Regions from separate parts of the Bacillus sp. V2I10 genome, predicted to be linked through region 3. Evidence: predicted binding sites of a transcription regulator. Region 3 holds the regulator's gene; each other region holds the start of a gene.
The links. The regulator Rex, encoded in region 3, represses fermentation and respiration genes when NADH is low (regulators of the CRP and FNR family bind a similar motif). The targets are predictions, from matches to a motif close to TTGTGAAATATTTCACAA.
Positions count from the first base shown of each region.

Region 1 (10,452 bases), 3.7 Mb from region 3:
GCAAGAACACGTACGGTGTCCAATTCCAGGATGAAATTATTATGATAGATGCCGGCATTAAATTCCCTGAAGAGGAATTGCTTGGAATTGACTACGTGATTCCGGATTACACGTATTTAGTCAAAAATGAAGATAAGATTAAAGGTCTTTTCATTACACATGGCCATGAAGACCATATCGGCGGGATTCCTTATCTATTGAAGCAAGTAAACGTGCCAATTTACGGAGGCAAGCTTGCACTCGGCTTAATCCGCAACAAACTTGAAGAGCATGGTTTATTGCGTCAGGCTAAATTATATGAAATTAAAGAAGATGACATCATTAAATTCAGAAAGACGTCTGTTACCTTCTTCAGAACAACACACAGCATCCCGGATTCATACGGAATCGTTGTAAAGACACCGCCTGGAAATATCGTACATACTGGAGATTTCAAGTTTGATTTTACACCGGTCGGCGAACCTGCAAACTTGACAAAAATGGCTGAAATCGGCAAAGAAGGCGTTTTATGTCTGCTTTCAGACAGCACTAACAGTGAAATTCCTCACTTTACGATGTCTGAGCGCCGTGTCGGCGAGAGCATTCAGGAGATCTTCCGCAAAGTTGATGGACGTGTCATCTTCGCAACTTTTGCATCAAACATTCACAGACTTCAGCAAGTCGTTGAAGCAGCTGTTCAGCATAATCGTAAAATTGCTGTATTTGGCCGCAGTATGGAATCAGCGATTGCAATCGGACAAGATCTTGGATACATTCAATGTCCAAAAGAAACATTTGTTGAACCACATGAAATTAACCGCCTGCCTGCTAATAAAGTGACTATTTTATGTACCGGAAGCCAGGGCGAACCTATGGCAGCACTATCCCGTATTGCAAATGGCACACACCGTCAAATTCAGATCATTCCTGGAGATACGGTTGTATTTTCTTCTTCGCCGATCCCTGGAAACACAATCAGCGTAAGCAGAACAATCAACCAGCTTTACCGTGCAGGCGCAGAAGTCATTCATGGTTCTTTAAGCGATGTTCATACGTCTGGCCACGGCGGCCAGGAAGAGCAAAAGCTGATGCTTCGTCTAATGAAGCCTGAATACTTCATGCCAATTCATGGTGAGTACCGCATGCAGATTATGCATTCAAGACTTGCCAAGGACTGTGGTGTTGCTGAAGAAAACTGCTTTATCATGGATAATGGAGAAGTTCTTGCCCTCAGTGACCGCGAAGTATCTGTAGCAGGTAAAATTCCTTCTGGCTCTGTCTATATTGACGGGAGCGGAATTGGCGATATCGGAAATATCGTACTTCGTGACCGCCGCATTCTTTCGGAAGAAGGATTAGTTATTGTCGTTGTCAGCATTAATATGAAGGAATTTAAAATTTCTGCCGGTCCTGACATCATCTCACGCGGATTCGTCTACATGAGAGAATCAGGTGATCTTATTAATGATGCTCAAGTGCTGATTACTAAGCATTTAAATAAAGTGATGGAACGCCGCACAAGCCAGTGGTCTGAAATTAAAAATGAAATTACAGATACACTTGCACCATTCCTATACGAAAAAACAAAACGCCGCCCGATGATTTTACCTATCATCATGGAGGTTTAATCAGCAGAGCTGCCGGAAATCCGGCAGTTTTTTTGTATTAGAAGATCTGTCTTCAAGTATTCTCCATCATATTGAAGAATCAGAAAATATGCTGTATAATAAACTGCACTGACCGTTCAGTCAAATTTTAAGCCGAAAGAAAGGTAGTGCCTAACATGAAAAAGCCGTCCTCTCTTGAAAAATTCGTACAGCGTCTAAAGGATAAAGGAGTTAAAGCAGATCTGATCAGCCCTGCCACAAAAAAAGTAGTGACTCTCCTTCAATTAGACGGTAAGCAATTGAAGCAATTTCCATTAGAACAATAATATTTACTCGCACGAAGCTCCCTTACGATCATACATAAATTTAAACAACCGGCCTCACTGCGAGACCGGTTGTTCGTGGTTAATACTCTAAATGTATAAAAGAATTGACATCAAAGATTCCTTGACATGTTATTTTCAATTCCGGAATGACAGGAAGTCCAAGAAAAGATAACGTTAAGAATGGATTAAAGGTGCCAGGCAGTCCTATCATTTCTAATGCTTCATGTATCGATTTTAGGCCGTGCAGCACTTCTTCATACGGCTGATCAGATATTAAACCCGAGATTGAGAGCGGAAGCTGTGCGAGAATGTTTCCATCCTGTACAACAACTAAACCTCCTGCATTGGTTTTCAGCACTTTGACAGCAAGCTGCAAGTCTGAATCATTCGTACCGGCAGCAATGAGGTTATGTGAATCGTGCGAAATCGAAGTTGCGATTGCCCCTCTTTTCAGCTGAAAGCCTTTTACAATTCCTTTTCCGACTAATCCCGTATTCTTATGACGCTCAGCCAGGATTAGCTTTAAATGATCAAGCTCAGTGGAAGGATGGAAAATACCATCGCTGACACTTGTTTGTTCGAATATTTTTCTTGTAACAAGCTGATTTGGAATGATTTCAATAATCGGTACCGGCTGATCTTTCGTTACGGATAGTTCAAGATCTGAAAGCTGCAAATCATGCAGATGAACTGTATTTAATAATGCAGAAGGTGTTTTCACTGTTCTCAGATCATCCGTTTTTACAACACCCTCATGTGCTGCTAATTTCCCAGCTTTATAAACTTGCTCAATCTGAAAATCGCTGAGACTGTTTAGAATCAGCAGGTCGGCTTCATACCCAGGCGCCACAGCCCCTTTATTCTTAAGTTCATAGCATTCTGCTGCATTTAATGTAGCCATTTGTATAGCTATAATAGGATCAACCCCATGCTGCACAGCAAGTCTAATATTATGATCGATGCTGCCTTCTGCTGCTAAATCATCCAAATGCTTATCATCCGTGCAGAATAAAAAGCGTCTGGAATTACGTTCATTGACAGCTCCTATTACATTCGGAAGATCTTTTGCCACGGAGCCCTGTCTGATTAACACATACATGCCCCGCTGCACTCTCTCCTTCGCCTCTGCCGCATTCGTCACCTCATGATCTGTCATAATCCCCGCAGAGCGATAGACATTGATCATATCTGCAGGAAGGCCTGCCATATGGCCATCAATCAGGCGCGAGTGCCGCGAAGTCATTTCAAGTTTATTCAGCATGCTGTCAGAAGCTGTTTGAACAGCAACATAATCCATGACTTCTGCAAGCCCAATGACTCGTTCATGGTCGAAAAGGGGTTCTAAGTCACAAGCTTCCAGCCTTGCTCCTGCATGTTCAAAGCTTGTTGCAGGCACACTGGACGGCAGCATGACAAATACATCAAGCAAAATGCCTTCTGAACTGTCCAGCATATATTGAATCCCTTTTACCCCGGAAACATTCGCAATTTCATGAGGATCTGCAATGACCGTTGTTACACCATGAGGAAGCACCACTTTGGCAAATTCATGCGGCGGAACCATTGACGATTCAATATGAACATGACCATCAATTAATCCGGGACAAAGATACTTCCCGCTTACATCAATTTCCTCCTTGCCTTCATAATCGCCTATACCTACAATTCTTCCATTTGTGACGGCTACGTCGCCGCTTATAATCTCCGAATTAAACACATCGACAATCTGAGCATTTTTAAAAACGATATCGGCTTTTTTTCTTTTTGTACTTGCTTCTATTGATTGAATGAATTCTTCTTTTTTCATAAAAAAACCCCTCGCTGTTATGGAGGAGTGAGATAAATAAAGGCAATAGAATAATGCCTTTTTTATTCATTCCCCGCAGTCAAACTTTTTACGGCAGTTCGGTAGAAACTTTTGGACCATATCTCCAATATTATACGAGTTCATGAATATAAGTATTTAGTAACATATAGTAATGGTAAATTGACCGGCAGTCAACGGTTTTTGTTTTCGTTTAATAATTATTTATTCTGTGGTATGATACACATAAAGTTGAATAACATAAAAATGACCGCAAGTGCAGCAACACTTACGGCCATGCATACATTCGGTCCCACGCTCGGGGTCGGCCATTTTTATCAATCAATTAAAAAATAGACCTCACCCGCAATCGACAAAGCTGGGAGGTCTATTTTTTCTGGTCAAACGACAGAACTGCAATGATAAGCGTAGCAAATGAAATAGCAAATGTTAAGCTCTCATATACTGTCACCCGGGCATCACCCCCTTTCCTTGCTTCACAAAGAAAAGAGACAGGGGCTAGCCGACCACCCATATGTTCACGAATGTATACATCTTCCATTATACCACAATTCATAAAGAACAAACGTTCTACTGCAAAAAATAAAAAAAGACACCTTCAAGTGTCTTTTCCCGATTAAGCTTCTAAAACCCTTTTTTCAAATCTGTCGATATCTGTATCTGCACCAATAACAATTAAAATATCATCTTTTTGAATCACTTCATCTGCCTGTGGAGTAACAAATATTTCTTTGCCTCTTTTTATGGCAACTATGTTAATTCCGTATTTAGCGCGAATATCAAGATCGATTAATGTATTTCCTGACAGTTTATTATTTACGACAATCTCTACAATACTGTGTTCGTCGGAAAGTTCAAGGTAATCAAGAACGTTATTGGAGATCAGATTATGAGCAATTCTTCTGCCCATATCTCTCTCTGGATGAACGATTTGATCAGCTCCAATTTTCCTTAAAATTTTCTCATGATAATCGTTTTGCGCTTTTACAGTAATAAATTTAACGCCTAGCTCTTTCAGCATCAGTGTTGTTAAAATACTTGACTGAATATTATCGCCAATTGCCACGATGACGTGATCGAAGTTGCGGATGCCCAGGCTTTTTAAAACAGCTTCGTCAGTTGAATCTCCGACAACAGCATGGGAAGCAATATTGGCATACTCATTCACTTTATCTTCATCCATATCGATGGCCATTACTTCCATGCCCTCTTCGCTCAGCTCACGGCAAATACTGCCTCCAAAACGCCCAAGTCCAATAACTGCAAAATCCTTTTTCATATGTACGTTCCTCCAGCCATCATACTATAAACAAATTTTAACATAACTTTATCCCTTATTAAAACAAATTGAAGCTTTACTTTCTGCCCTTTACATATTCTGCATCAAATAAAAACAGGCGCAAAAGCAATATCAATGAGGGAATCAAAAGCAGCAGCCCTGCTATAAAAACAATGACAAGTGTGATCCCCATCGTTTCATTGGTATATCCCGAATAAATAGTAACAAACGGATCAAGAATGTAAGGCAAATGTGATGCCCCGTAGCCAAAGAAGGCAAAGAAAAATTGCAGCATCACCATAATAAAGGCCGTTCCAAGATTCTTTCTTTTATAGATTAACCAAACGGATATCATAAAAAACAAGAGTGAGGATCCGAACATCCACCAAAGATCCAGCGCTTGATTAAAATGCCTGGGATTATGCTGCTGCAGGGAAAGAAAGACAAGAAAGCTTGCAAGGATTGTAGGCGGCGCCCAAAAAAGCGCAAACTTTCTAAGCAGCGATAAAGCTTTGCTGTCTGACGCACGATCTGCATAGTAGGTTAAAAAAGAAGCACTGATAAACAAAACGGATACAATGGCAAGGAATACCACACTCCACGAATAGAAGCTTGTAAATAACTCATTAGCAAGAAATACGACAGTGCCATTTCGTTCTTCCAAAAAGCCCCCTTCTGATATTGAAAGAGCCGTAGACAGGGATGCAGGAATTAAAAGTCCTGTGGCTCCATATAAAAACGTATAAAAAAGACTGTCCTTAGCCCCGTAATTCCCAAATGCGTAAAAGGAACCGCGGATCGCGATTAAAACCAGCGCTATGCTGCCTGGAACCAGCAGTGCTGTGCCATAATAATACGCTGTTTGCGGAAAAAAACCGACGATCCCCACAAAAAAGAAGACGAAGAAGACATTTGTCACTTCCCACACCGGCGACAAATAGCGGCTGATTAAGTTATTTACGATATCATCCCGCTTTGTCAGCTGGGCGTAAAAAGCAAAGAAACCAGCTCCAAAGTCTATTGAAGCAACAATTAAATAGCCGTAAAGAAAAACCCACAGAACCGTCATGCCAACGATTGGAATATCCATTTAGACTTCTCCCTCCTATTTAAAACGGTACTCAAGCTCAGCTTCTGCCGGATTTTCTTTAAACATGCGTTTTAACACAATGATGCACAGTGTTCCAAGCAAGGTGTACAGCCCAAAAAACAGAACAAACATTAACCCTACATGATCAGATGTCGTTGCTCCTTCAGCAACCTTCATAAAACCTCTGAGAATCCATGGCTGACGTCCAACCTCGGCAAAAATCCAGCCTGCTTCGATTGCAATCATGGAAAGAGGTCCGGCAGCTACAATCGGCCATAAAAGCAGCGATTGGAAACCATTCAGCCTTTTTATTTTTCCAAATAGAATAAACAGCATAGACAATCCCAGACCGAACATCCCAATCGTGACCATTACGTCAAACATATAGTGAATCCAGAGAGGGGGTCTTAAGTCTTCTTCTATTTCATTTAACCCTGTTACTTCTGCATTAAAATCACTGAATGATAAGAAACTGAGCATTTTTGGAACCCTGATCTCATTGATGATTTCACCCTTTTCATTCAGTGTTCCGTATAAAATTAAATCAGCTCCGGCTTCTGTTTCAAAATGCCACTCCCCTGCTGCAAGCTTTTCAGGCTGATGCTCGGCCAAAAATTTTGCAGAGAGATCACCAGCGAGGGCCGTACCAAGCGAAAAGACAAGAGCCGAGACCATTGTCACCTGCAAGGCTTTACGGTGATAGTCTGTTCTTCTTCCTTTAAGGATCATAAAAGCAGTTATAGCAGCGAGCACAAAGGCTGAAGTCATATAGGAAGACATCAGCACATGAAAGACTTTTGAAGGTGCTGCAGGATTAAACATTGCAGCAATCGGATCGATGCCTGTAATCGTTCTGCCATTCAGCGTAAAGCCCTGAGGAGTATTCATGAAAGCATTAACTGTGGTGATAAACACGGCAGACATCGACGATCCTATAATAATCGGAATGGAAATAAGCCAGTGGTAAATTGGTTTTTTAAACCTGTCCCATGTGTAAAGATAGATGCCCAAAAAGATGGCCTCAAAGAAAAAAGCGAATGTTTCCATAAAAAGCGGCAAGGCAATAACCTGACCGGCAATTTCCATGAAACTCGGCCATAATAAAGATAACTGCAATCCAATACATGTTCCAGTAACGACGCCTACTGCCACTGTAACAACAAAGCCCCTCGTCCAGCGTCTTGCCAGCAGGATATAGTGCGGATCGTTTTTCCTGATTCCCATCCATTCTGCAATAGATATTAAAACAGGAACTCCGACTCCAATTGTTGCAAAAATAATGTGGAAGGCTAGTGTCAATGTCGTAAGCATCCGGCTAAGTATGACGCTATCAAGTTCAGCCAAAGGGCCACATCTCCTTTTAATGTTCTAATGATCTTATATCACAGATTCCCAAAAGCAAAACATAAAAGATTGTGATGTGCTGAACATGTTTTGCAATCATGATCAGCAAAGAAGATATCTCCTATGCCTATCATGATTTATATTCAGGAAGAGCCGCCATATATGCCCGGATTTTTTCAACATACTCCTCTCCAAGTCTGCCTTTTGCACCTCTTAATATTTCTGTTGAGTAATGTCCAGGCGGGCGGAACTCCTCTTTTTTCTGAATCACTGTAAAGGTAAGGCACTGCTCATAGACCACTCCTCCCGTTTCCACCCTGATGAAGGCTGGACGGTACAATTTAGAGTCAACACCTTCACGCATGTAAAGATAGTCCACTGCTTCCTCAGGTACACGGTATAAAATGCCCTCAGCCCCTCCGCCATCTTCAACGATGTCAGCGCGGCCCCCATCTTCCATCGTAACTGTGAATTTAACAGAATACTTTTCTGCTTTTCCGCCGCCGACTACATCAGCAAAATGATGATCAACAGCCGCTTTTTGAAATCGTTCAGTATCCATGCACGAGCCATAAGCAAAATAAAACGTTTCAGCTGGCGGATTCAAGATAAACTGATATTCTTTCCAGTCGCCGCTCTTTATTTTTTTCATTGTATCAGCCTGTTCCGGCTTTATTACATAACAAAAAGCATCATATTCCATTGTATCTGTATAGACACGAATTGGCACAAATTCAAACAGGTTGTCATCTGCTTCAGGTCCATTGTGCCCTTCTAGTTCATGAACTTCAGGAAGCAGTTCCTCATCAATTTCATAGAGTTCTCCGTAAACGGTTTCCTGTTCCACAGTCATCGCAGGATAGCCGTCATTCGAATCATACAGCGATCCATTTGTCCGCGCCTGTTCGGCAATACACGTTCCATTCTTTAAAAAATGATGATTTTTCTCCATATAGCGCAGTGTTCCATAAACAAATAAATGACAGTTCATCTTACCATTCTCCTCTTAAACTGGTTCTAATATCGTATGGCGATTCACAACTGGCAGTACAACCTCAAAGGTAGTCCCCTTATTTAAGCTGCTGTTTACATTGATATGGCCATAGTGATCTTTTATGATCCTTAAGCAAACGGTCAGACCAAGACCAGTCCCTTTTTCTTTTGTAGAAAAGAAGGGTTCGCCAAGTTTTGAGATTTTTTCTTTTGGTATCCCCATGCCATCATCTTCAATTGCTATGATCACGTATTCGCCTTTCAGTCTGCAGCTCATGTGGATATTTCCTCCATCAGGCAGTGCTTCAATCGCGTTTTTAATAAGATTGATAAATACCTGTTTTAATTGATTTTCATCACATTCAACTATAATTTCTGTTGAGGGCAAACTTTTTTCAATCTGGATATTATGTAAAATGGCATTGGATTCAATCAGTACAGCCACTTGGTCCAAAATGGAAATCATATTCTTTTCCCTGAAATGAATCGCCTGCGGTTTGGCCAAGACAAGCATTTCACTAAGAACCAGCTCAATTCTCTTTATTTCTCCAAAGATAATATCAAAATATGAATCTTTGTCAGGAAATTCGTTTTTGATCAGCTGAAGAAAACCGCTGATGGATGTAAGCGGATTTCTTACCTCATGTGCAATGCCCGCTGCAAGCTGCCCGGCAATGGACAGTTTTTGGGATTTCAGGGCAAGGTGCTCATTCATCTCTCTCCATTCCCGCTCTTCCAGTTTTCTGTCAGTAATATCATGAATTGTCCCGACTGTTCCGATCAAATAGCCTTCATTATCATAATACATTTTGAAATGAACATAAGCATAAAATTCTCCGCCGCTTTTCTTGCGATAGGATGTTTCCAGTTTTCCCTCGACTCGTTTCGCAGCCGTATATTCAACAAGCTTGCTTTTCACCCGCTTTTTATCTTCAAATGTAATGTAATGATAAAAACTTGAATAAAGACTTTCTGTTCTTTCATACCCTGTTACGTCCGTCCATGCAGGATTTAAGTAAATAAAATTCCCTTCACCATCTGTTTGAAACACGACTTCCTGAATATTTTCAAGGACCATCTTCGTCTCAACAAGCAGGTTTTTATAGCGGCGCTGACTTTCGCTCAGCTGATGAATCAACAGCTTGGACCGGTCAAAATAAGTGCCTAATTTCCAGACAACAGCCAAGATTAATATGCAGAATAAACTGCGGAGCACCAATGGGACGGACTGACTCCCCAAATAATAGTCTAAGATATTCCATAAAATCAGAATACATACTGCTATTAAAGTAATCATAATTCTGCCCGTATATTTGTTCATCGCAGCACCTTTTCGCCTCTGTTTTTTTATAGTATACCATTTTCTGATTTATCAGCATATTCAACCGTCTTATCTCTTACTATCAATCATGGAGACTATGATTTGTAAGAACCGCCTTTTTTAGCATTTGCTGCATATATCCGATTCCTGTACAGCCCTGCAGAGGATAAATGTATTCCCCTTCAACCGCCGTTTCTATAATGGGTCTGAATTTCTTTCCTCCAAGCACAACAAACTTATTAAATTGATGCAGGTTCTTTTCATCAGCCTGCATGTTCAGCTCTTCAAGTTTTATCACTTCTTCTGTTTTCATGCTAAACGAGACATTGTAATTGCCCGGAACAAGATCCTGAGGGAATAAGAAGCCATGTTTTGCAGAAAGAATGACCCAATCATCGAAGAACATTTCGGCATACTGCCGGCAGAGCAAATGAAAGGTTCCCGTATAGGCATTTTGGGCTTCAACTTGTCCAAGATGAGGCTCCTTATCCCAAATTTTTTTATTTCCGCATGGTATAACACATAACTGCTTCAATTTCGTTTCTCCTTTTTGTTTCAGAGGGTTACCTGATAACCGTCATTAATAGGTTTATAGATCAGTTAGTAGAAAGATATACTTCTTTTTATCAGAAGATCCTGATTTCTTTCCACTGATTATATATGAAAGATTCCTGCTTCACTATACATG
Region 1 covers NZ_JAUSYV010000001.1:3,777,840-3,788,291, forward strand. Annotated here, with positions in the region: gene rnjA (ribonuclease J1) at 1-1,607, shown strand, start outside; gene QFZ72_RS19095 (hypothetical protein) at 1,763-1,912, shown strand; gene ade (adenine deaminase) at 1,992-3,719, opposite strand; purine riboswitch at 3,776-3,877, opposite strand; gene QFZ72_RS19105 (potassium channel family protein) at 4,354-5,016, opposite strand; gene QFZ72_RS19110 (cytochrome d ubiquinol oxidase subunit II) at 5,093-6,106, opposite strand; gene QFZ72_RS19115 (cytochrome ubiquinol oxidase subunit I) at 6,122-7,450, opposite strand; gene QFZ72_RS19120 (gamma-glutamylcyclotransferase family protein) at 7,581-8,441, opposite strand; gene QFZ72_RS19125 (ATP-binding protein) at 8,457-9,764, opposite strand; gene QFZ72_RS19130 (DUF6884 domain-containing protein) at 9,847-10,299, opposite strand.
Region 1: a site for Rex is predicted at 7,520-7,537, ahead of QFZ72_RS19115 (cytochrome ubiquinol oxidase subunit I). Genes of this name have one in related genera too.

Region 2 (10,452 bases), 1.0 Mb from region 3:
TTAGTATGCTAATGTATTAGTGAGATAAAATTCAATAGAATTAAAATAACATATTTTCTTTTTTAGTGTCAATGTTAAAATTTTATTATATTAGCAGACTAAAGGATTATGGAATAAGAATGAATTTGATGTAATCCTTTCGATAATGAATGAATCAATTCCATTTCCACAAAAAAAAGGCACTGTAATCAGTGCCTTTCCCCGTCATTAAACCTCAAATCGTTCTACAAAAGCGGCAAGCGTCCGAGCCATGACACCAGTGCCGCCAGAAGGTCCAAGATCATCTGCATTGGAAGATGTCCCTGTTCCTGCGATATCTAAATGCACCCATGGCGTACCTTCTGCAAATTCTCCAATAAATGTCCCCGCCATGATGGCATGGCCTTCACGTCCAGGGGAATTATTCAGATCCGCCATTTTACTGCCGCGAACTTTATCAATGTCTTTTTTTGTAATCGGCAATCTCCAGATTGGCTCCCCGCATTCATGGGATGCCTCTAATACTTGCTCAAATAATGATTCATTATTTGTCATCGCACCTGTTGTATGTGTTCCAAGGGCAATGATGACTCCGCCTGTTAATGTCGCAACATCTACTAAGTAATTTGCGCCATGATGCTTGGCATATGTGATGCCGTCAGCAAGGACTAATCTGCCCTCTGCGTCTGTATTGAGCACTTCAATCGTTTTTCCGCTCAGTGAAACGATGACATCATCAGGCTTGAAAGCATTGCCGCTGATCATGTTGTCAGTTGATGGAATGACAGCGAGTACGTTTTGTTCAGGCTTCAGTTTTCCAATGATCTCCATCGCTCCTAAAACAGCTGCTGCTCCGCCCATATCTGATTTCATGCCGACGATGCCGTCTTTCGGCTTAATTGAGTAACCTCCAGTATCAAAGGTAATGCCTTTTCCAACCAGACCAATCACATCTGTCCATTCTTCTTTTCCCTGGTATTTAAGAACAATCATTTTCGGCGGCTCATCAGATCCCTTGTTCACAGCAAGGAGAGCACCCATTCCAAGCTTCTCCATATCTTCTTTTTCAAGCACTTCATATTCAAAACCGTATTTTTTAGCGATATCAACAGAGTATTTAGCAAGTTCCGTTGCCGTTAAAATATTACCGGGCATGTTGACAAGCGTTCTTGCAGAGTTTGTTCCTTCTCCGAATGCAGATCCAACTGCAAGACTTGAACGTATTTCGGCTTCATCTTCATTTGAGATGATCGTAACTTGGTTGATGTTTCGTTCTGGCTCATTTGATTTTTGTTTATAGTCCTGTATTTTATAAGTAGAAAGCGGAAGAACTTCTGCTAATGCGTGAGCAGCTTCATTTACCTGAACATGTTCACTTGTGAATGTATCAAGAACGATTGAAAAAGATTGAATTTTAGCTTTTTGCATCGTCTTGAACAGCTTCGCAAAAGACTCTCTGGCAGCATCAAAATCATATTCCTTTTCTTTGCCAAGGCCAGTAAAATAAATTCGTTTTGCGCCGATTTTACCAAGAGTATGCACTTTCGAGATTTCTTTCTTTTTGGCAGAAATATCCCCCTCTTTTACAAGCAGTGAAAAATGACCTTCAAGCTTTTGGTCAAGCTCAGCTAAATGGCCTTCTAACGAGCTTGTCTTTTGAAACAATCCAAAAATGATTGTTTCTTCGTTCCATTTAATTGATGATTGAATATGAAACATGAAAACGCACCTCCATTAATAGTTAGGTTTTCCCGGCTCTTCTTCAAGGTATAGAAAAAGAGCCGGCAATTTAGGCAGCTGCCCGGCTTTTTCAAAAGAAACCGACTGAATGCCGGCAGGAATGATAACCAGACATTCTTCAATGAATGCATTTACTTTTTCAAGGTCCACTCCCCAATGGAATGGGCGGTAAGACTGTATGTAAGAGTGTCCGGCTTGCATCATGAGCCTTGCTCCTTTAATATTGCCATATTCGTAATGATAAATAGCAACTGTCATTTGCAGCAGGCCTTTTAGAAATAAGTTATCCTTCTCCGTCAGCCAGATTAATTCAAGCAAATCATGGCATGTATAATAATCGCCTTCATTAAAATGGATAAAAAACTGATAATATTCCATTGGGTAAAGAGTCACGTGGCATGCACTCCTCTCTGACCTTATTGTATCAAAGGATAAAAAGTTTTTATACTATTTGAAAAAATGACAGAGGATAAGGGCATGAATGCATGGAACTATACCATACAGTCAATAATAGAGCATTTATTTTTGAACGGAAAGGATGTCCGACCTCATGGAGATACTGCTTAATTTCCCGCTATTAGCTTCCTTGGCAGCCATTTTCTTTGCACAATTTGTAAAAGTGCCGATTACGTATATTGCGACTCGGAAAATTGACTGGTCTCTTATTTTAAGCACCGGGGGAATGCCCAGTTCCCACTCTGCGGCTGTTACGGCACTTGCAACAGGAGTTGCTCTCGATAACGGGCTCGCCTCTTCCCTTTTTGCTGTTTCAGCGGTTTTTGCTATCATTACAATGTTTGATGCCACTGGAGTAAGAAGACACGCCGGAGAGCAGGCAACAGTTCTTAATAAACTTGTAACAGACTTTAATACATTTGTCGGCGAGGCAAAGGCATGGCCGCAGCAAGAAGAAAAAGAAAAGCAAAAGAAATTGAAAGAACTTCTGGGACATCAGCCTATTGAAGTATTCTTCGGAGGATTAACAGGAATATTATTGGCCTTGTTCCTGCACTATTTATTCATTAAGTAAGGAGGGATTGCTTTGCGGCTTATATCCATCTGTCCAAGCAACACAGAGCTTGCCGCCTATTTAGGACTGACTGACGATCTCATCGCAGTCGACGATTATTCAGACTGGCCGAAACTAGTGAATGATCTGCCGCGTCTTGGACCTGACTTATCCATTAATATGGATCTGGTAGAACAACTGCAGCCTGACCTTGTTCTAGCTTCATTGAGTGTACCGGGTATGGAAAAAAACGTTGAAGAGCTTATTAAAAGGAATATTCCTCACCTTGTATTAAATCCCCAATCTTTTGAGGATATAGGAAACGATCTTATGGCCGTAGGTATAGCAGCAGGTAAAGAAAAAGAAGCCAAGGCAGTTGTCTCCCGCTATTATGGGATTTTAAAGGATTATAAAGAAAAAGCATCAAAACTGGATTACCGTCCTTCTGTTTATTTTGAATGGTGGCCTAATCCAATTTTCACACCTGGTCAAGTAAACTGGCTGACTGAAATGTGTGAATTGGCAGGAGGGCGCAATAGTTTCCGTGATGTGGAGCTTGCGAGTGTCCAAACCAGCTGGGATGACATTCTCCGCAGAAATCCTGATCATATTTGTCTTGCATGGGTCGGCGTTAAGCAAAGCAGAATGAAAGTCCAGCATGTTCTGAAGCGTGAATCGGCAGAAAACCTTACAGCAGTAAGGGAAAATCGGATTCACCTTCTTGAGGAACAGCTTTATTGCAGACCATCACCCAGGCTTTTAAACGGGCTTGCGAAACTTGCTGTCATCCTTCATCCGGAACACTTTCCGCAGCCTGAAGAGACAGATTACTTAACTTCTAATACATAGAAAAAGCTCAGGTGTTATAACCTGGGCTTTTTCCGCAGTTGGGAATCCTCATTTATTCTATATTTTTATTATGTCCTTATGATTTCAAGATGATCCAATGAATTCTATGACTTTCGAGATTAATTCCATGACTTTAAAAGATTAACCACTTCTGCAGAAATCTTCTCAGGCCGCGGGACCCAACAAGGAGTAACTCACTAGTTAACTTTTTGTTTTCGGCTTCATGTATTTTTGACGAAATGCCTGCATAGACTTAGCTTCATTCAATTTCGTCAGTTCATTTTCAGTTAATCGTCCGTTTCCTTTTTGAACGATATATATGTCTAACGTTTTTTTGCCCCAGGATTGAAATACTTCTTCAACAGTATCGTAATAAAGATCCAGTTCATTCCCCTTAATCGCTCCGCCCTTGTCTGCTACAACACCAAAACCGTAACCCGGAATAAAAAGAATGGTTCCTATCGGAAACACACTTAAATCAGCTGCTATAGTTGAATACAAATCTCTTTTTACTTTCACACCAGAATACGTAATGCCATATTCGGGATGTTCAGGATTTTTGCCTGTGGATTCATAGCCTGCCGTGTATCCGGTTGCTGTTACTTCTTTTTTCGGATATTGCGACCAGTTCATTTCATTTTCAAGCGACATTTGGTTTAAAGAACTTCCGCTTGACGAAATAGCAGTTGCGACAGTTTTTTCATTGTGCAGAGATTTTGGGATAAGGCCTGTCAGCTTATACGGATGGTTTTCACTTTCCAAGATGCCTTTGCTCCACCCATTTATATCAGACAGATTCTTTGCCTCCACACCTGAAAAAGCTTTTAAAGTGGTACCGAGCGCTACTAGCAGTAATAGTGTCATTAATAGACGCCTTGACCAGGTTTTTGTCCTATCCATTTACGATGTGTTCACTCCTCTCACATCAATAATCGTTTCCAAATGATAAACGAAATATTCAAGATAGAGAGAAATCCATATTTTACAAGTTTTGTTTTCTGCAAATAAAAAGATCTGTACACGTTGTACAGATCACATTTTAAAACATTTGATAGCCTCTTTTGCGGAGCATGTTAATAACAATTCCGGACACAATCGCTCCGATAAAACCGCAGACCAGTATTAGAATATCTGCCAAAGCCAAAGATAGAATACGCTCTCCTAAAGTTGAAAAAGATGGTCCAGGTGAGGTAAAGTATTGAGTGACTCTCACATTATCTACAATCAATATACAAACAATCGGATAGATAATTGCCATGATCCAAGACATGCGAAGCAGCATATTCAGCAAGAAACCGATTCCAAAAAATAAAACAAAGAATAAAAGCATCGAAATAATCAATACAGGTAAAAACAAATTATCGCCTCCAGTACACCTATTTAAGTGTACTGAACAAGCGATTATCAGTCAATTGTAAAAACATTGAACGTTTTATGAAGACTTCTTTCCTGTTCCATTGCAGCAATCGCACGTTTCCGAACCGCCAAGAAGCAATTGAAAATAACCATTACCCGAACAATATGGACATTCTTTCTTTTCAATAGCAGATGCATTCATCATCTATTCTCCCCTTTGTCAAGTATCTCTTTTTTGATATTGAAGATACTATATCAGGTTCTTTGTAAAGGATAAAGGGAGAAAATCTGACGGGATTCTTGATGTAAGCGAATACATCAAGCTCTTCCTCTTATTTTCTCAATTTTTCTTATTATTTTGAAAATTATAAAAATAAATGATATGATGTGTATCCAAACTGATCCCCAGGATTCAGGGCATCTATTTTATAAAGCATTGTCTCAAACCCTTCTTCTGCAAATGACTGAAGCAGCAGGGATGCATCCTCGTCGTCCTTAAGAATATCGGGAGGGAAAAAGGCAGCTTCAAATAATTCTTCTTCCTGTACGATGATTTGTGAAGAATTCGCCTTCAGTTTAAAAATAATCATATTATCGCTGATTGTACTTTGAATGACTCCTGACCGGATACCAATAACACCTTGCACTTCAGCTTCAATTCCCGTTTCCTCATGAATTTCCCGAATAATCGCCTCATCGAGCGTTTCCCCTTCATTTACGAATCCGGCTGGAAAAGACCACTTCCCTTTCAAACCGCCGTATTTCTTTTTCACGACAAGCCAGTCCCCGTTTTCATTTTCAACTACACCAGATACAGCAATCCATACATTCCCCCGCTTATTAGCCACCATAATCCTCCCCTTTTGACTTACTATATTAAATTAGATTTTTCGATAAAAAAAAGACAAAAGCTTAAAGGCTCTTGTCTTTTATTTTACTCTACTTCTTAGAAAAATTTAAATTTACCTTTTTTAACGACTAATCCCGCTCCGCCAACCATTAATAAAGCACGGTTATCAATCATTTTTTTCATGAATGAAGCTTTTGTTCCCATTACTTTCTTGCCAAATACCATACCTACAGCGTCATCTTCGCCAAGTGAAGCAACTGTACCTTTGATGTCTGGTTTGAATTCTTCCATTTCACCCTGGTCACGAACGGCCACAGCAATGTTTTTTGCTGCTGTAATACCTTGCTGCATAGCAATTTGAGCTGTTGGAGGATATGGACGGTTGATTTCTTCGTTGATTACTAGAGAACAGTCGCCAATGATGAAAACATCTTCATGGCCTGGAGCTCTTAAGTAAGAATCTACCTTTACACGTCCGCGCATGTTTTCAAAGCCAGCTTCTTCAACGATGCTGTTTCCGCGCACACCTGCTGCCCATACAACTGTATCAGCTTTAATTTCTTCCATTACGTCATCTTTTGCAACGATGATGCCGTCTTCAACACATTCTTTAATGGCTGTGCCGATTTTGAATTCTACCCCTTTACGCTCTAAGTGGTTTACAGCGTATTCTACAAGCTCTGGATCAAATCCAGGAAGAGCTGTTGGAGCAGCTTCTACACAGATGATGCGTACTTTCTTATGATCAACATCGTACTCGCGGCAAAGCTCAGGAACACGGTTAGCAAGCTCGCCAAGGAACTCGATGCCAGTGAAGCCAGCTCCGCCCACAACGATTGCAAGGCGCTGATCGCGTTTTACTTCTTCTGTGTTGTAAGTAGCGAATTGATATTCGATATGCTCGCGCAATTGACGTGCTGCATTGATGTTTGTAATACCGAAAGCGTACTCTTTCAAGCCTTTGATTCCGAATGTTTCTGGATGAGATCCAAGAGAAATCACAAGGTAGTCATACTCAAGCTCGCCATTTGAAAGAACAATTTTCTTTTCATCTTTGTTGATGGAAACAACTGTTTCTTTCACAAAATTTACACGGCTGCTATCAATAACATCTTTCACTTGGTATCTTGCTTTATCATGATGCAATGTACCTGCTGAAGCTTCGTGAAGCCATGTTGTTTCATAGTGATAATCATTTTTGTTAATCAGTGTAAGATCTGCTTCGTTTACACCAATCATTTTTTGAAGACGTGTAACTGCCATTAATCCGCCGTAACCTGCACCTAAAACTACTATTTTGGGCTTTCTCAACCGAATCACATCCACCTTTTTTTCTGATTTGTTGTAAAGAATGAAATAATTTCTATACTAATTATCTTCCGCTGCTTCACAACATTTTATTTTGTTTTGCCTAAAAAAGTATGTGAAAATGTTCACTTAACTTTTCAAAATAATACTGAAAACTCTGTGAGTAGTAACATAAAATATAAATAATGCCTATATTACATAATAGCATCTGCGGTATATTTTTCAAGACCAAATTGAAGCATTAGAAACGTTAAGAATTTTACAAAAATAAAAACATTCTCTATAATAATCATATTCATCATACAAGCACATCTCTTTACTCAATTACCAGATGAAATTGTTAAAGAGATATGATATGTTATAATTAAGAATTATTATCAATTACAAGCGGGGGGATATTTGTGAAGGAAGACACAAAAGTATACGATATAACGATCATTGGCGGCGGACCTGTTGGTTTGTTCACAGCTTTTTACGGCGGCATGCGCCAGGCTTCAGTTAAAATCATTGAAAGTTTGCCGCAGCTCGGCGGTCAGCTTTCTGCCTTATATCCTGAAAAATACATATATGATGTTGCAGGATTTCCTAAAGTGCGCGCACAGGAGCTGGTAAACAATCTAAAAGAGCAAATGGCCAAGTTTGAGCCGACAGTATGTTTAGAGCAAGCGGTTGATACTGTTGAAAAACAGGCTGACGGCGTGTTTAAATTAACAACTGATCAAGAAGTTCACTATTCTAAAACGATTATCATTACTGCAGGAAACGGCGCGTTCCAGCCTCGTAAAATTGAACTTGAAGAAGCTGCTTCATTTGAAAAAGCAAATCTTCATTACTTCATTGATGATTTAAATCAATTTGCCGGCCAGAGAGTTCTTATTTGCGGAGGCGGAGATTCTGCTGTTGACTGGGCACTTATGCTCGAGCCAATTGCTGAAAAAGTAACACTTGTCCATAGAAGAGATAAGTTCCGTGCTCATGAGCATAGTGTTGAAAACCTGAATAACTCAAAAGTTCAAGTTCTCACTCCTTTCGTTCCAAAAGAATTAACAGGTACAGCTAATATTGAACAAGTAGTATTAGAAGAAGTGAAAGGCGAACGCAAAGAAGTCATTGATGTTGACTCTGTCATCGTCAATTTTGGATTTGTCTCATCACTTGGCCCAATCAAAAATTGGGGTCTTGAAATTGAGAAAAACTCAATTGTCGTTAACAGCAAGATGGAAACAAACGTTGAAGGCATCTATGCTGCAGGGGACATCTGCACATATGAAGGAAAAGTAAAACTGATCGCAAGCGGGTTTGGTGAAGCTCCAACTGCTGTTAATAATGCGAAAGCTTATATGGATCCAAAAGCAAGAGTTCAGCCGCTTCACAGCACGAGCTTGTTTGAAAAATAATAAGAAAAGCAAAAGCGCCTTGATTAGCGCAGGCATGGCAGATAAGATCCGGCGAAAAGCCCGGGTTTGACATTTTTTGTCCAAGCCGTTCTGACCGGGTAGCTAGGCGCTTCCGCTAGCTATTAATGTGCAAAAACTTTATATTCATACAATAAAAAGAGGAAAGCGGTCTGCTTTTCCTCTTTTTTATTGGAATAAACGCTGCAGAACTTATTGCTGCCAGTAATAGCTGTAAGGATTGTAATAAACCGGCTGATTCCATTGCTGGTATCTTTGGCCGCCAAACGGCATGCCGCTTTGATCATCTCCAGGCATTTGACCAAAAGGACTTCCCTGACCGCCCTGAGTGCCCCCATTTTGACCCATTCCCGGCATTTGGCCGAATGGACTTTCCTGACCGCCCTGCATTCCTCCAGGTTGACCCATTCCCGGCATTTGACCGAATGGACTTTCCTGACCGCCCTGCATTTCTTCAGGTTGACCCATTCCCGGCATTTGACCGAATGGACTTTCCTGACCGCCCTGCATTTCTCCAGGTTGACCCATTCCCGGCATTTGACCGAATGGACTTTCCTGACCGCCCTGCATTTCTTCAGGTTGACCCATTCCCGGCATTTGACCTACTTCCTGATCGCCTTCTGTCCCGCCGTTTTGTTCTTCTGATTCTTGAGGAGCCTCTTCTTCCATTTTTGGAGGTTCCGGCATCACTTCGAAGGTTTTAATATCATTTACATTCGCCTGACTTGTCGTTAATGCGGGAAATGACAAAATAAACACCGCACCTGATTGTTTATCTAAGTAGAATATAAATGCCTCTTTTTCCGTACCGTTTGTAAAGGTTAATTTTACCCATTTATATAGGCCTTCATTTAATTCATCTGTTGATGAAAGACGGAATCGATTATACATCTGATATGGATAGTAATTCATTATTCAAGCTCCCTTCTCTATTCACACATCCATACTATATGCCCGTTATTTGTCCTTTGTTTTTAAATTGGAACCTGAAACCTTTTTCTATTTATCCTCGACTATGTTTTCAAGGAGGGGGAAATAGTGTGAAATGGAAACTAAAACTAATCTTATGCGCGGTAATTATGTCAGGCATCTTTTTAGTAAATAAAGAAAATGGCTATGCTTGTTCTTGTGCGCAGCAGCCTTCCGTTCAGTCAGAATTAGAAAACAAAACAGCCATTTTTTCAGGAAAAGTATTAAAGATCAATGGAAGCAGTCAGAAAAAAGTGTTAATTGAAGTGGATCTTATCTGGAAAGGCCCTTCTCAATCACAGCTTATTGTTGAAACAGAGAGGGACTCTGCAGGGTGCGGAGTTGATTTCATTGAAGGTGAAAATTATCTTGTTTATGCATACGGAGATAAGAATATCCTTGAGACCGGATTATGCGAACGAACAAATTTGCTCACAGACGCAGGGGATGACATAAGAAATCTCGGTGCGGGAAAAGAACCTGAAAAGCAAGTGAATCTGGAACATCAGCTAGGAACTAATGCCATTACTTGGGGAATTTTTATCGCGATTCTTTTCATTTGCACTCTTTTAATGTTTTTACGGAAAAAGAAATAAAAAAGACACTTCACTGACGTCGTTTTTGCCAATGAAATGTCTTTTTTTATATTCAGCACTCTTCAGGTGTACCTGTATTCGTAGCTGTTCTGAAAGATGAACCGCATCCGCATGAAGCAATCGCATTCGGATTATCGATGGTAAATCCGCCCCCCATTAGGGACTCTTTAAAATCAATTTTTGTCCCTTTTAAAATAAGGGAGCTTTCTTTATCGACAAGCACATTGATGCCATGCACCTCAAACTGAGTGTCATCCTCATTCGGTTCTTGTTCAAAACCCATGCCGTAAGATAAACCGCTGCAGCCGCCGCCTTTTACGCCAACGCGCAGAAAAGCCTGCTCTTCGCCGTTTTCTTTCATCATATCTTTTATCTGATAAG
Region 2 covers NZ_JAUSYV010000001.1:1,087,194-1,097,645, reverse strand. Annotated here, with positions in the region: gene QFZ72_RS05590 (leucyl aminopeptidase) at 208-1,698, opposite strand; gene QFZ72_RS05585 (DUF309 domain-containing protein) at 1,714-2,097, opposite strand; gene QFZ72_RS05580 (divergent PAP2 family protein) at 2,270-2,749, shown strand; gene QFZ72_RS05575 (cobalamin-binding protein) at 2,762-3,577, shown strand; gene QFZ72_RS05570 (3D domain-containing protein) at 3,779-4,477, opposite strand; gene QFZ72_RS05565 (YuiB family protein) at 4,617-4,907, opposite strand; gene QFZ72_RS05560 (YuiA family protein) at 5,010-5,135, opposite strand; gene QFZ72_RS05555 (NUDIX domain-containing protein) at 5,299-5,781, opposite strand; gene QFZ72_RS05550 (NAD(P)/FAD-dependent oxidoreductase) at 5,880-7,103, opposite strand; gene yumC (ferredoxin--NADP reductase 2) at 7,493-8,488, shown strand; gene QFZ72_RS05540 (hypothetical protein) at 8,699-9,418, opposite strand; gene QFZ72_RS05535 (hypothetical protein) at 9,547-10,071, shown strand; gene QFZ72_RS05530 (HesB/IscA family protein) at 10,124-10,452, opposite strand, start outside.
Region 2: a site for Rex is predicted at 7,205-7,222, ahead of yumC (ferredoxin--NADP reductase 2). Genes of this name have one in related genera too.

Region 3 (10,452 bases):
CCGCCCATACCACCCATGCCGCCCATATCAGGCATTGCAGGAGCATTTTCTTCAGGCTTGTCAGCAACAACTGCTTCAGTTGTTAAGAACATAGCCGCTACAGATGCAGCGTTTTGAAGAGCTGAACGAGTTACTTTTGTTGGGTCAACGATACCAGCTTCGATCATGTTTACCCAAGCGCCAGTTGCAGCGTTGAAGCCAGTTCCTACTTCAGCATGCTTTAGACGCTCAACGATAACTGAGCCTTCAAGACCAGCGTTGTGTGCGATTTGGCGTACTGGCTCTTCAAGAGCACGCAATACGATGTTTACGCCTGTTGCGAAATCGCCTTCGCCTTCTACTGATGCTACTTTGTTGTATACATTTACAAGGGCAGTACCACCGCCTGATACGATGCCTTCTTCTACTGCAGCACGAGTAGAGTTAAGTGCATCTTCAATGCGTAGTTTGCGCTCTTTTAATTCTGTTTCAGTTGCAGCACCAACTTTGATGACTGCTACACCGCCAGCTAGTTTAGCTAGACGCTCTTGTAATTTTTCTTTATCGAACTCAGAAGTTGTTTCTTCTAATTGAGCACGGATTTGTTTTACGCGGCCTGCAATTTTGTCAGACTCTCCAGCACCTTCAACGATTGTAGTATTTTCTTTTGTAACTACAACTTTAGAAGCGCGGCCAAGTTGAGCGATGTTCGCTGATTTAAGATCTAAGCCTAGATCTTCAGTGATCACTTCTCCGCCAGTAAGTACTGAGATATCTTCAAGCATTGCTTTACGGCGGTCGCCGAATCCTGGAGCTTTAACAGCTACTGCATTGAATGTTCCGCGAAGTTTGTTCACTACTAATGTAGCAAGTGCTTCACCTTCAACATCTTCAGCAATCAATAATAGAGGCTTGCCTTGTTGTACAACTTGTTCTAATACAGGCAGGATCTCTTGGATGTTTGTGATTTTTTTGTCTGTGATCAAGATGTATGGGTTGTCAAGGACAGCTTCCATTTTATCTGAATCAGTTACCATGTAAGGAGATGCATATCCGCGGTCGAATTGCATACCTTCAACCACTTCAAGCTCAGTAGTGAAGCCTTTTGATTCTTCGATTGTGATAACGCCGTCGTTTCCAACGCGCTCCATAGCTTCAGCAATCAATTGGCCAACTTCATCGTCAGCAGAAGAAATCGCAGCTACTTGAGCAATGGATTCTTTGCTTTCGATTGGTTTAGAGATAGCCTTTAATTCTTCCGTTGCAACAATAACAGCTTTTTCAATACCTTTGCGGATACCCATTGGGTTAGCACCAGCTGTTACGTTTTTAAGACCTTCGCGGATCATTGCCTGAGCAAGAACCGTTGCAGTTGTTGTTCCGTCACCGGCAACATCGTTTGTTTTGCTTGCAACTTCAGCAACAAGCTTTGCACCCATGTTTTCGAATGCATCTTCAAGCTCGATTTCTTTTGCAATTGTCACACCGTCATTTGTAATAAGCGGAGAACCGAATTTCTTTTCAAGAACCACGTTGCGTCCTTTTGGTCCAAGCGTAACTTTAACTGCATTAGCGAGTGCATCAACCCCGCGCAGCATTGCGCGGCGAGCGTCTTCACTGAATTTAATGTCTTTAGCCATGTTCCATTACCTCCTAAGAATGATGTTTTCTATGATATTGGAAATTTTATAAATTAGCCGATAACTGCTAAAATGTCGCTTTCGCGTAAGATTAAGTATTCAGAACCCTCATATTTTACTTCTGTACCAGAGTATTTTGAGAAGATGATGCGATCGCCTTCTGCAACTTCAAGAGCAACACGCTCACCGTTGTCAAGCACACGACCAGTACCTACTGCCACTACTTTGCCTTCTTGCGGTTTTTCTTTGGCACTATCCGGCAGTACGATCCCACTAGCAGTTTTTTCTTCAGATTGTACAAGCTCAATTACGACACGATCACCTAATGGCTTTAACAAGTGAAACAACCTCCTCAAGATTTCATTAATTTAAATTTTCATTTTATTAGCACTCATATGTCTTGAGTGCTAACACAAGTATTATATTATATAATCTCTCATTCAAATTCAAGTAATATGTTAAAAAAAATTGAAATCCTTTTCTTTATGCCGGTTTCACATGTTTATAGCCATTCCTGCATACCCTATAGGCGTTATCTTCCTACATCATGCCTGATTTATGGTACAATTATGCCTAGCTGAAAATTTGCTATTACTGACTTAAACCATCCGGCACGTTAAAGGAGTCGTTCAATTGAAGAAAGAATACTGGCTTATTATTTTGACATATATAGTCATGCAGTTTTCAGGCATTCTCGGCATTCCTCTTCTGCTTAAGCTTGGCGTCGGAGAGGATCAATCGCTCCGCATGGCGCAGATTACAGCATCAGGCTATTGGACGGTGTTCAGCTTTGCAGCTGCCTTTGTAATCGTTCTGCTTCTGCTCCGCAGCCACTTTAAAAGCAATGAACTCAGGGGCGATGCCGCTCCCGCCGGTCCTTCTATCTTATGGGCTGTCGGAGGTGTGTTTATGGCACTTTCTGTTCAGGTGATCGCAGCCAATATTGAGATTCAGGTATTTGGCATTGAAGGCGAATCAGAAAATACGAAAGTCATAATGGAAGTATTGAAGGTTACGCCTTTGCTCATAGTCGTTACTTCCATCATAGGTCCTATCCTGGAAGAGATTATTTTCAGAAAAATTTTATTCGGCGCTTTGTATCAGCGCATTCATTTCTTTTTGTCGGCACTCATCAGTTCGATTGTATTCGCACTAGTTCACGGTGAACCTCAGCATCTACTTCTTTATGGATCAATGGGGTTTGTGTTTGCTTTTCTATATGTAAAAACAAAGCGCCTCCTGGTTCCTATTTTTGCCCATGTTGCGATGAATACGTTTGTTGTCATTCTGCAATCGAACCGGGAACAGCTTGAGGAAATGCTGAAACAGGCAGAACAAATGCAATTTATTTTTGGAGGCATGTAAGCATGAGAACAAGCCCAATTTCAATGGGGATCTTTTACTTGGCGATGGGTATTCTTTTTACCTATCTCGCCGTAAACAGTTCAGAAAGCGGGATCTGGTCGTTTCCGACAATCCTGCTAATGCTAATCGCGACGTTTGATCTTGGAGTCGCATTTAGAATGTTTAATCTCACTTTCAAAGTCAAAGCGAAGAAAAAATAGAAAGAAGGGTGGTCCTGCAGACAGGATCACCCTTCTTTATTTGCTTCTTCAAACTGAATCCGCTGCGCCTTGCGGTAAGCAAACCTTGAGACCACAATACTTATTTCATACAGGATAAACAGAGGCACGGAAACCATTAGATGCGAGACAAGCTCCGGCGGTGTAATTAACGCTGCAATAACAAGCAGAATGAAGTACGCATATTTTCGGGTTTTCACGAGGAACATCGGTGTTACGATGCCGAGCCTCGTTAAGAACATAATGACAACCGGGAGCTGAAACAGCAGTCCAAATGGCACTGTCAGCTGAATTAAAAACTGAAAGTATTCGTTGATTCCAATGACTTGATTAATCTCTAAATCATCGGACATACGCTCCATGAAATCTACGACAAATGGAAAGAGCAAAAAATACGAGAAGCTTATGCCTGTGAGAAAAAGTCCAATTGAAATTGGAATATAGCTCAGCGTGACCCGCCTTTCCTTTTCGTAGAGGCCTGGGCTTACAAATGCCCATAGCTGATAGAGAATGATCGGCGATGTAATAATAAAGGCAATGATAAACGCGAATTGCATATAGACCATAAGCGGATCGGTCATTCGGAATGAATTCAGCGTTAAACTCTGAGCTTCATTCGTATGCTGTAAATAGATGATAATCGGCTTTGCTAATAAAAAGCCGGCAATCACAGAGAGGAAAAGGAAAAAGACTGTAATGATCAGCCTTTTCCGAAGCTCTGCAATGTGATCGATAACCGACATTTCGTTTTGTTTCATGACAGCTTTCATCCTATCTTACTTCTCTTCTTTCTTTTTATCTTCATCGTCGTCCGCTAGACCCTTCGTTGCATGCTTAAATTCCCGCAATGAGTTGCCAATTGCTTTACCAAGCTCAGGCAGCTTCTTTGGCCCAAAGATTAATAGTGCTGCAAAAACGATCAGCAGCAAACTTCCAAAACCGATATTCGGCATATCATTCACCTCAATTCCTAAGCGTTAGGATAGTGCTTCAAAAAGTACACGAGCGATTGCAGCTCTACTGCTAAATCGATATGATGAATTCTGATTTCCTCCGGTACATTTAATCTAGCAGGAGTAAAATTAAGAATTCCCTTAATTCCTTTTGCAATCAGCCTGTCCGTAATGGGCTGGGCAGCCTGTGCCGGAACCGTTAAAATAGCCACGGTCACATCCTCAGGCAGGTGTTCTTCAAGATCAGCCAAATTATAAATGGGAACATCGCCGATTTCAGTGCCGATCTTCTTCTCGTCGACATCAAAGGCAAGTGAGATTAACGTATTATTGTTCTTCGTAAAATTATAATGCAAAAAGGCTGTGCCGAGATTACCGACACCAATTAAGGTAACCTTCGTCACCTCATCCTGATCGAGCGTTTTTCTGAAAAAAGAAAGTAGATAATTAACATTATACCCATATCCTTTTTTCCCAAGGGCTCCAAAGTAGGAAAAATCCCTGCGGATCGTGGCAGAATCCACTTTCACAGCATCACTCAGCTCTGCAGAAGAGACACGCTGCTTGCCTGATGCATGCAGATTCTTTAAAAAACGATAGTATAAAGGCAAGCGCTTAGCAGTAGCTTGCGGAATTTTCGATTGTTCAATGTTGTTCACATTCTATCCCCCACATTCAAAGCTACAGGTTCATCTCGTGTATAATCCCCGCTTTTCCCGCCTGTTTTTACAGACAGATAGGCAGGTCCGATGATTAACCCTTTATCCAGTGCTTTACACATATCATACACGGTCAGGGCGCAGACTGAAGCAGAAGTTAGCGCTTCCATTTCCACACCTGTACTTCCTGTTGTTTTCACAGCTGCGGCTATCATCAGATGGAAAAGTCCGTTCTCTTTTTTCCATTCAAACTCAATATCGATTCCCTTGAGCGGGATCGGGTGGCACATTGGAATGATATTCCATGTGTTTTTAGCAGCCATTATGCCGGCCACCTGTGCGACCGCCAGCACGTCTCCTTTTTGAAGCTTGTGATTTACGATTTGTTCATAGACATGTTCCTTCATAACAACGCTTGAAACAGCAACAGCGGTGCGCACAGAATCATGTTTATTCGATATATCAACCATTTTGGCTCTGCCCTGCTGGTTAAAATGAGTAAAATTTGACATCTTTTAACGCTCCTCATACTAGACTATACACTATTTTTACTAATCTGTCTTTTTACTTATTGTGACAAATGTTCGCACCCAAAAAGGTACAATCATTGCGGCTCACTCTTCGATAAGCTACACTTAAATTATCATAGCCTGAGGTGAAAATACATGATTTTGCTACAAATAAACCAGCTGACGAAATATTTTGCAGCTGATCTTATATTATCGAATATCAAACTTGAAGTTCAAACACGGGATAAAATTGCCCTTGTCGGACGGAACGGGGCCGGGAAATCAACCCTGCTCAAAATTATTGCGGGTCAGCTTTCTTACGAATCCGGAGAGATCATTAAGCCAAAAGGTGTAACGATTGGGTACCTTGCGCAGGATACAGGTCTCGAATCTACTCTATCTATTTGGGATGAAATGGTTTCTGTGTTTCAGTTTTTAAAAGATATGGAGCAATCCATGCGTGATCTTGAAAAAAAAATGGCAAATACTGATCCCGCAGAGCGGGAATTTGAACAATATTTAAAAGAATACGACCGTCTGCAAATTGAGTTTAAAGAAAAAGGCGGCTATCAATATGAGGCAGATATCCGTTCTGTTCTTCATGGTCTCGGATTTGCTGAATTCGATGTCTCATCTCCTATCCAGCGTTTGAGCGGAGGCCAGAAAACGCGTCTTGCCCTTGGAAAGCTGCTTTTGACAAGTCCTGACTTATTAGTTCTGGATGAGCCGACAAACCACCTGGATATTGAAACGCTGTCCTGGCTTGAGCAATATCTTCAAAGCTACAGCGGAGCGATATTAATCGTTTCCCATGACCGATATTTTCTTGATAAAGTAGTGAACCAGGTCTACGAAATCTCCAGGAATACAAGCATCAAATACACCGGCAACTACAGCCGCTACCTTGAGCAAAGCGCTGAAAACTTTGAGCGCGAATTAAAATTGTACGAAAAACAGCAGGATGAAGTGGCAAAATTAAAAGATTTCATCCAGAAAAATATGGCCAGAGCGTCTACCACAAAACGCGCTCAAAGCCGGAGAAAAAAACTGGACCGCATGGAATTGATGGACAGGCCGCAGGGCGACGAGAAATCAGCTCACTTCCGGTTCGATATTGAAAGGCAAAGCGGCAACGATGTGCTGAAAGCAAAGGATATTGCTGTATCTTATAATGGCTCAGACCCAATCATTTCAAACGTTTCTTTTTCCATATCAAGAGGTGACAGCATTGCTCTTGTCGGCCCAAATGGAGTCGGCAAATCGACGCTTTTAAAAACAATCATTGATAAGATGGCTCCATTAAAAGGAGCATTTGAAATAGGGTCAGGCGTGAAGATTGGATACTACGATCAGGAGCAGGCGAATTTAACTTCGAATAAACGTGTGCTTGATGAATTGTGGGATGAATATCCGATGCTGAATGAAAAAGAAATCCGGACTGTGCTCGGCAATTTTCTTTTTTCTGGTGACGATGTTTTAAAGAATGTTTCTACTTTAAGCGGCGGGCAAAAAGCAAGATTAGCTCTTGCTAAGCTAATGCTTCAAAAGGCAAATCTGCTTATCCTTGATGAGCCGACAAACCATCTCGATCTGGACAGCAAAGAAGTGCTGGAAAATGCCCTGATTGATTACCCTGGCACAATACTATTTGTCTCCCACGACAGATATTTCATTAATCGCATTGCTACAAAAGTATACGAACTTTCAGCAAGCGGCGTTAATGAATACCTGGGGGACTATGATTACTATCAATCTAAAAAGGCAGAACAGCTGGAGCTTGCAGCTCTTGATGCGGTCCCTGATCTGAAGCCGAAAGAAAATCAAAATAAGCTATCCTATGAACAAGATAAAGAAGCGAAAAAACTGGCAAGACAAAAACAAAGAAGACTGCAGGAAGTAGAAGAGCGAATCTCGTTCGTTGAACAGCAGATCGAGAAGAATGAAGAGCTGTTATGTGATCCGGAGATTTATCAAAATCATACTAAGGTACAGGAAATCAACACGGAAAACGGAGGTTATCAAGAAGAACTCGAAAATCTAATGAATGAATGGGAACAGCTTCAGGAGGATTAACAGCTTTGTACACAAATTAAAAAACTCAGTGCCTATTATGGCACTGAGTTTTTTAGTTATCCACACTAAAAAATCTTATTTTATAGGGTTTCCACTCTTTTATTCACATTATCCACAAGATAGAGTTCTTTTATCCACATTGTCCACAGGTTATCCAATGCTTATTCAACAAGCTTTTCTAAAAGCGGAAAAAGGTTATTAGACAGCGTGTGGATAACATGTTAATACACCATATTAACTCGGTAATTCCAGTCCAGGATTCGCATTCATTCTCAAATTGCCTCTATGGCCTTTTTCAAAAAGGACACTCCCTGCAGCAGCAATCATGGCAGCATTGTCTGTACATAGAGATAATGGCGGAATCAGTAATTCTACGCCCTGAAATTCTTTAAACTTCTCTTCTAAAGCTGCTCTTAAACCGCGATTTGCTGCTACACCTCCAGCAAGAAGGACCTGCTTTACTTGGTATTTCTCAGCTGCTGATGCTGTTTTAGTGACAAGAACATCGATGACGCTTGCCTGAAAGCTTGCGGCTAAATCATGAGGATCAATCACTTCACCTCGCTGCTCTGCATTATGAAGAGTATTGATGACAGCTGATTTCAAACCGCTGAAGCTAAAGTTGTAAGAATCCGGCTCAAGCCAGGCTCTAGGTAAATTGATGACTGGAGATCCTTCCGCTGCCATCCGGTCTATATGAGGCCCACCCGGATAAGGCAGATGGAGAGTTCTTGCCACTTTGTCATACGCTTCTCCTGCGGCATCATCAAGCGTTTCTCCTATTACTTCAAACGATCCATGTTCTTTCATAAAAACAAGTTCAGTATGTCCGCCGGATACAACAAGCGACAGCAAAGGAAACTGCAGTTCAGAGATCAGCTGGTTAGCGTAGATATGCCCTGCAATATGATGAACGCCTATTAATGGCATCTGATGGGCAAATGCCAGCGCTTTTGCTGCATTGACTCCTATCAAAAGCGCTCCAACAAGACCCGGCCCTTCAGTAACGGCGATGGCATCCAGGTCTTTAAATGTCATTTCAGCCTGCTGCATCGCTTCTTCAAGCACAAGTGTCAGCTGTTCAACATGATGTCTCGATGCGATCTCAGGTACAACACCGCCAAAACGTTTATGGCTTTCAATTTGAGAAGCGACAACATTCGAAATGATTTCCCGCCCGTTTTTCACAATAGATACGGCCGTTTCATCACAGCTTGTCTCTATTCCTAATATATATTGATCTTTTTCTGTCATTTTAAATTCACCCACATTACTAACGCATCTTCCCCGTTATCTGTATAATACCGTTTTCTAATCCCGCCGGGCTGGAAACCGAGCTTGGTGTACAAAGATTGCGCTACATGATTTGAGACTCTTACTTCTAGAGAAATTTTACCTGCACCATACTCCTTTGCCATTCCGATTGCCTGTTTCAGCAAAGTTTCTCCAATCTTATTCCCTCTGAAACCGGGCAAAACGGCGATGTTCGTTACTTGAGCCTCATCCATAATGATCCAAAGTCCACAATACCCGATAATCTTTTGATCAAATTCTACAACAAGATATTTAGCAAAATGATTTTGAGTTAATTCATTGTGAAAGGATGCCTTCAGCCAAGGTGTTGCAAAGGATTGTGTTTCTATTTCATAAACAGCATCAATATCATCTACATTCATAAGCCGAATCTTGATTGTATCCTGTTCCTGCTTCAACCTTCTCACCCACTTATTTCTGTTGTTCGAGCCACTTTACTTCTGCCTCTGCTAAACGGATATAGTTCGGCACGAAGGTATGTACATCCTCAGGCTCTTTCATCAAGCCGATTTTACCAAGCATTGCCGGTCTTGGATTATGCTCGGTCATACTAGCAAACACTGCCTGATCCCCCAGGACTTCAACGATTGACTCCTGATGCAGGCTAACGTCATTCCCGATGAAAAGAATTTGCTTCTCTTCCTTTTTTAATTCTAAAAGCCAATCAGACAGCAGGAGATTTTGATCATTTCTTCTATTAAAAAGCTCCCCATCTGCATACTCATACAGCCCTGTATACACCTGACCGCGCCGTGCATCAAAAACCGGGCAGATATAGCCATTAAAATAGCTTCCGCCAGCTGCAAGGACCTCAAGACTTGAAACACTGGCAAGCGGAATATTCAACGTCCACGCAAGCGTTTTAGCTATGCTGACACCAATTCGGAGGCCGGTATAAGATCCAGGCCCTCCCGCAACAATGACACGATCGAGCTCATCAGGTTTGATTTCGCATTCCTGCATAAGCCATTCAACCGCCGGCATCGCCCGGACCGAATGATTCTGCTTAATGTTTGTTACATATTCTCCGATCACTTTGGTGTCATCCACTATGGCAACACCAAGCGTCAAATTGGACGTATCAATCGCTATTGCTTTCATCTATAAGCTCCTTATATAAACCTAAATAGTGATTCCCGATAGGTACAAAGATAATTTCACGGGATTCGTCGTCCACACGAAGGATGCGAATACCAAGACGATCGGGAGGAAGCTGCTCCTGAATAAGATGTGCCCATTCAACAACAGTGACGCCATCTCCTTCAAAAAACTCCTCAAAACCTAAGTCCTCATGGCTGTCTTCCATCCGGTATACGTCCATATGATAAAGTGGCAGTCTCCCGTCCCGGTATTCCTTCATAATCGTAAATGTCGGGCTGTTTACGTTTTTCCGGATCCCCATTCCTTTGGCTAAACCCTTTGTAAACGTAGTTTTCCCGGCTCCCAAATCGCCTTCTAATGTAATGACATCTCCAGGCTTCACAAGTTCACCTAGCCTGACAGCAAGTTTCGTTGTTTCATCAGGGCTATTTGTTTTCACTGTATGCTTCGTCATATACTCACCTTACTTAAAATGATTAAATCCAGATTTTTTGAGCTTTGTTTTCTTTCCATTATGGATTAGCAGGACCTCGGATGAACCTGCATCTACATGCCCGATCTTCGTTAAAGAAATCCCTTCATCGCTGCACTTCTTTTGTAGAAGGTCAAATGCTTGGGGAGGAACCGTGCCTACTAGTTCA
Region 3 covers NZ_JAUSYV010000001.1:88,879-99,330, forward strand. Annotated here, with positions in the region: gene groL (chaperonin GroEL) at 1-1,619, opposite strand, end outside; gene groES (co-chaperone GroES) at 1,673-1,957, opposite strand; gene QFZ72_RS00390 (CPBP family intramembrane glutamic endopeptidase) at 2,253-2,984, shown strand; gene QFZ72_RS00395 (YdiK family protein) at 2,987-3,184, shown strand; gene tatC (twin-arginine translocase subunit TatC) at 3,211-3,960, opposite strand; gene QFZ72_RS00405 (twin-arginine translocase TatA/TatE family subunit) at 3,979-4,155, opposite strand; gene QFZ72_RS00410 (redox-sensing transcriptional repressor Rex) at 4,173-4,814, opposite strand; gene moaC (cyclic pyranopterin monophosphate synthase MoaC) at 4,811-5,326, opposite strand; gene QFZ72_RS00420 (ABC-F family ATP-binding cassette domain-containing protein) at 5,480-7,396, shown strand; gene tsaD (tRNA (adenosine(37)-N6)-threonylcarbamoyltransferase complex transferase subunit TsaD) at 7,631-8,650, opposite strand; gene rimI (ribosomal protein S18-alanine N-acetyltransferase) at 8,647-9,108, opposite strand; gene tsaB (tRNA (adenosine(37)-N6)-threonylcarbamoyltransferase complex dimerization subunit type 1 TsaB) at 9,122-9,811, opposite strand; gene tsaE (tRNA (adenosine(37)-N6)-threonylcarbamoyltransferase complex ATPase subunit type 1 TsaE) at 9,792-10,265, opposite strand; gene thiL (thiamine-phosphate kinase) at 10,275-10,452, opposite strand, start outside.